Regions from separate parts of the Bacillus sp. WC2507 genome, predicted to be linked through region 2. Evidence: a T-box and tRNA genes for the amino acid it is inferred to sense, from the RefSeq annotation. Region 2 holds a T-box; the other holds one or more tRNA genes.

Region 1 (2,452 bases), 650 kb from region 2:
ATTTCTCCCCATGAATCAGATAACTTTATTGCCAAATCAATTTTTTCATCAAAATATTTTTTACGGTCTTCTTTCAAATTTAATAGTTGAAAAGATTTATAGTTATCAAATAAGCTTTTTAATTGCCAAATTTTCATACCTTTTACTCCTTTATAATTTAATTAGTAAAACAATTAAGATTATTCAGGTTGATTTAATTTTTAACTACCGTCCAATAATCTTTCTCTTATATTCTGCAAAGCTGCAACTGCTCGATTACCCCCAAAGCGTTTAACTTCGCCTAATACTCTGTATACTTCTCTTATATACTCTGGACCATGATCACCTATATGTAATGCTTCAGTAGTCACATATTCATTCACTTTATACGGTAAAAATACCCCATTAGCAGCAGAAGCATGATGTATCTCAATCTCTTTTAATAATTCCTGTACTTCCACTGTCCTGCTATCATTTCAAGCTACAATGTGATGTGCTGCATTAGAATATGGGATTGCTTCAATTCCTGCAGCCTTAAGTTCTTCACGTAATACTTTAGATGCTATATACGAATCGGGATACTCATTTTTTTACATTTACTCTATCAAGAACTTTATCCACATAATCTTTTATTACTTCTTGTACACCCTTAATTCTACTTCTTCCACCAGTTTCGGAAAACATAAATGTATCACGAGCTTCTTGTAAAGCTTCAAAAGCCTTTATATGATTGTTACCAAAGCCACTAGTACCTGCAAATGCAAATCGTTCTTTCAATGGTAATTGATTTGAAACGGACGAGATACCTTCTGATAATTTTGTTAGATTCGCACCTTTTTCGATATTATCATCTGATAAATTTCCATCAACTAAATTACCATTATAACGTTCATCAGCATTACGTTAACCTATAAGAATTAACGTAATAGGCGATACATTAACATTAATTTGAACACATAAAAAAAGCGTCCCCACAAAGTAGGAACGCTTGATATTACTGTATACTCACGATTAATTGAAGATAAAAACAAATAAAAAAAGACGATCACTCGTCTTTTAACCGATACCGATGGTCGGGGTCGAACCGACACTCCCGAAGGAACACGATTTTGAGTCGTGCGCGTCTGCCAATTCCGCCACATCGGCACAAAAGAAAAGGCGGCAACCGGATTTGAACCGGTGATAAAGGTTTTGCAGACCTCTGCCTTACCACTTGGCTATGCCGCCATATTAAATTTCATTGGAGCGGAAGACGGGATTCGAACCCGCGACCCCAACCTTGGCAAGGTTGTATTCTACCACTGAACTACTTCCGCAAAAATGGCTGGGCTAGCTGGATTCGAACCAGCGCATGACGGAGTCAAAGTCCGTTGCCTTACCGCTTGGCTATAGCCCATCGATTTCTTACTTAATTATATGTAAGTATCCATTAGATTATTTGTAATTTTAAAAATAAAAATGGGGCGACTGATGGGAATCGAACCCACGAATGCCGGAGCCACAATCCGGTGCGTTAACCACTTCGCCACAACCGCCATGTTGTGTAAATATATTTGGCAGGGGCAGTAGGAATCGAACCCACACTGGAGGTTTTGGAGACCTCAGTTCTACCTTTAAACTATGCCCCTATGTAAATGGTGGAGGGGGGCAGATTCGAACTGCCGAACCCGAAGGAGCGGATTTACAGTCCGCCGCGTTTAGCCACTTCGCTACCCCTCCGAAACTTACATGGTGCCGGCTAGAGGACTTGAACCCCCAACCTACTGATTACAAGTCAGTTGCTCTACCAATTGAGCTAAGCCGGCGTATTTTATTAAAATAAATGGTGGCTCGGGACGGAATCGAACCGCCGACACGAGGATTTTCAGTCCTCTGCTCTACCGACTGAGCTACCGAGCCTTATTAAAATGGCGGTCCCGACCGGGGTCGAACCGGCGATCTCCTGCGTGACAGGCAGGCATGTTAACCACTACACCACGGGACCATTTGGTTGCGGGGACAGGATTTGAACCTGCGACCTTCGGGTTATGAGCCCGACGAGCTACCGTGCTGCTCCACCCCGCGACAATATTATTCATATAATTTATATGGTGGAGGATGACGGGATCGAACCGCCGACCCCCTGCTTGTAAGGCAGGTGCTCTCCCAGCTGAGCTAATCCTCCAAAAGTGGTGACCCGTACGGGATTCGAACCCGTGTTACCGCCGTGAAAGGGCGGTGTCTTAACCACTTGACCAACGGGCCAAATATTATAAATCCTATGGCGGAGAGCAAGGGATTCGAACCCTTGATACGCTTGTGACGTATACACGATTTCCAATCGTGCTCCTTCGGCCAACTCGGACAGCTCTCCAATGGCTCCGCAGGTAGGAATCGAACCTACGACCGATCGGTTAACAGCCGATAGCTCTACCGCTGAGCTACTGCGGAATAATATTGCCTGGCAACGTCCTACTCTCACAGGGACAAGGTC
Region 2 (2,452 bases):
CTGTTTTTCCAGAGAATGAAGAGTAGATTGTTAATAAGTTAGAGATACCAGGTTTGTTTTCTTTATCAAATTTCACGATACCTTCAGAATCAGTTACAGCACTCTTAATTTTCTTTTCAATTGTTTTTGGTTCATCAAGCATGCTGATCATTGATTTTGGATTTGGATCAGATTTACTCATTTTTTTCGTAGGCTCTGTTAATGACATAACGCGAGCTCCTACTTTTGGAATGCGAATTTCAGGAACAGTGAACACTTCACGGAAGCGTTTGTTGAAACGCTCTGCTAGATCACGTGTTAATTCCATATGTTGTTTTTGGTCATCACCAACAGGTACGATTTCAGTGTTGTAAAGTAAAATATCAGCAGCCATTAATGGTGGGTACGTTAGTAATCCAGCTGGAACTGAATCTCTGCCCGATGATTTATCTTTATATTGCGTCATACGCTCTAATTCTCCAACGTAAGCAACTGATTGCATAATCCATCCTAGTTGAGCGTGTGCTGGTACTTCTGACTGTACAAATAAAGTAGCTTTTTCAGGATCGATGCCGCATGCTACATAAAGTGCAGCAAGACTGCGGATGTTTTTACGAAGTTGTACGGGATCTTGAGGTACTGTAATTGCATGTTGGTTTACAATACAGAAATAACAGTCGTGTTCATTTTGAAGCTCTGTAAATTGCTTCATAGCTCCTAAATAGTTTCCAAGTGTAATCGTTCCACTTGGCTGAATACCAGAAAAGATAACTGACATAAGTAATTCCTCCTAAATTTGAATGCGTGATGGGGGAAGAGAAGGCAAACAAAAAAGCCCATTCATCCCAAAAACTATAGGGACGAATGGACCGCGGTACCACCCTAATTATTTCACTACTGTGAAATCTCTCTAATCCATAATAACGTTTGGATATAACGCCAAAGCCTACTACTTTCGGTTCGGTTTGGTGCTCAAAAGCCCATTCCATACTGTACAATTACTTGTTCACACCAGCCACAAGCTCTCTGAAATTGCCTCAATATGTACTCTTCTTTATCATCGCATACATATAAATTTATTTATTGTTACCTGAGCTCTTTTAATATGAAAGAACTAAAGTTTTATAACAAAATGTTTTGCTGATTATTATATCATATGGGATAGTGTTTGCAAACTACATCAAAATAGTAAAGCTAATGATGGTCGAGAACAACCCAAGAACGAGACCTGTAATGCAAATTGGATACGTCCATTTGAATGAATATGTTTTATAAATACGTTCTTTCTTATCGACAGGTTCCTCTACTTCTTCAATTAATGAGTCAATTTTTTTGTTCGTACCAAATACTCTTTGGAAGGCGTAAATTGTTACGTTAAAAAATCCATTTTGAAATATGAATAAAAAACCGCCTATAAGAATAAAAAATAGCGCAATATAAAACGAGATATTGACAAAATTCAACAAAAATTGCGATGAAACGAGGAATGCGCCAATACTAGAAGCGACTATGGCTATGAAAATTAGTATACAAGTATGAAAAAAAACTTTATTCAAAATGTTCCCCTCCGTCAAAATATTACTAGAATTATTATACTATAAAAGCTATAATATGTACTAGAATTAATTTTTTGAAAATTATACGCAATTAAAGGTCTGATTTCAAGATGATGGTAGCAATGTTAACGTATCCCTTTACAAAAAAATAAAAAAATAAACATTTTATTAAAAATTTTAACAAAAAAACAAAAAACTATATTCACAATTGTTATATTATATGTATAATGAAAATTGTAGAAACTTGGAGATTATTCTTTCAATTCTACTTTTTTACAAGTGAGGGTACAGGAAGTGCAATTAGGGGAGGCAACACAACATGAAGAAAAAGATACCGTTATTACTTGCATCGACGTTGACGGTCAGTATGTTAGGAGCTTGTAGTTACCAAAAAGAGGATAATAAAGCAGGCGCAAAAGAAAAATCCTCAAACAAGCAAGTGTTAAATCTAACCGAGACAGCTGAAATTCCAACTATGGATACGACGTTATCAACAGATGCAGCATCTTCTAACATCATGAATAACACAATGGAGGGATTATATCGTCTGGGGAAAGACGATAAACTTGTTCCAGGTGTCGCTAAATCTTATGAGAAATCAGAGGATGGAAAAAAGTATGTATTTAAATTACGTGAAGATGCGAAATGGTCTAATGGTGAACCTGTAACAGCGAAAGACTTCGTTTATTCTTGGAGAAGAGCTGTAGATTCAAATACGGGTGCTAAGTTTGCTTACATACTATTTGATGTTAAAAATGCGGAGAAAGTTAACAAAAAAGAATTACCAGTTGAAGAACTTGGTGTAAAGGCAATTGATGATCATACACTTGAAGTGGAATTAGATAACCCTGTTCCTTATTTTGTAAGTTTAACAGTCTATCCAACCTTGTATCCTTTGAATGAGAAGTTTGTAACAG

Evidence for each region. A T-box is a leader RNA that pairs with one kind of tRNA and senses whether it is charged. The one in region 2 lies ahead of trpS (tryptophan--tRNA ligase), so its partner is inferred to be a tRNA-Trp.
Region 1: it has a tRNA-Trp gene. The T-box ahead of trpS (tryptophan--tRNA ligase) is inferred to sense a tRNA for this amino acid. The anticodon was not compared.

Annotation. Positions count from the first base shown of each region.
Region 1 covers NZ_JBQXPN010000001.1:5,097,535-5,099,986, forward strand. The annotation lists gene ACUN28_RS26765 (imm11 family protein) at 1-137, opposite strand, end outside; partial or broken gene ACUN28_RS26770 (AHH domain-containing protein) at 201-816, opposite strand; tRNA gene ACUN28_RS26775 (tRNA-Leu) at 1,044-1,125, opposite strand; tRNA gene ACUN28_RS26780 (tRNA-Cys) at 1,136-1,206, opposite strand; tRNA gene ACUN28_RS26785 (tRNA-Gly) at 1,221-1,295, opposite strand; tRNA gene ACUN28_RS26790 (tRNA-Gln) at 1,301-1,375, opposite strand; tRNA gene ACUN28_RS26795 (tRNA-His) at 1,439-1,514, opposite strand; tRNA gene ACUN28_RS26800 (tRNA-Trp) at 1,534-1,607, opposite strand; tRNA gene ACUN28_RS26805 (tRNA-Tyr) at 1,615-1,698, opposite strand; tRNA gene ACUN28_RS26810 (tRNA-Thr) at 1,709-1,784, opposite strand; tRNA gene ACUN28_RS26815 (tRNA-Phe) at 1,803-1,878, opposite strand; tRNA gene ACUN28_RS26820 (tRNA-Asp) at 1,888-1,963, opposite strand; tRNA gene ACUN28_RS26825 (tRNA-Met) at 1,967-2,043, opposite strand; tRNA gene ACUN28_RS26830 (tRNA-Val) at 2,068-2,143, opposite strand; tRNA gene ACUN28_RS26835 (tRNA-Glu) at 2,149-2,223, opposite strand; tRNA gene ACUN28_RS26840 (tRNA-Ser) at 2,241-2,332, opposite strand; tRNA gene ACUN28_RS26845 (tRNA-Asn) at 2,335-2,409, opposite strand; rRNA gene rrf (5S ribosomal RNA) at 2,418-2,452, opposite strand, start outside.
Region 2 covers NZ_JBQXPN010000001.1:4,446,668-4,449,119, reverse strand. The annotation lists gene trpS (tryptophan--tRNA ligase) at 1-757, opposite strand, end outside; T-box leader at 833-1,049, opposite strand; gene ACUN28_RS23460 (DUF3899 domain-containing protein) at 1,155-1,535, opposite strand; gene ACUN28_RS23455 (peptide ABC transporter substrate-binding protein) at 1,855-2,452, shown strand, end outside.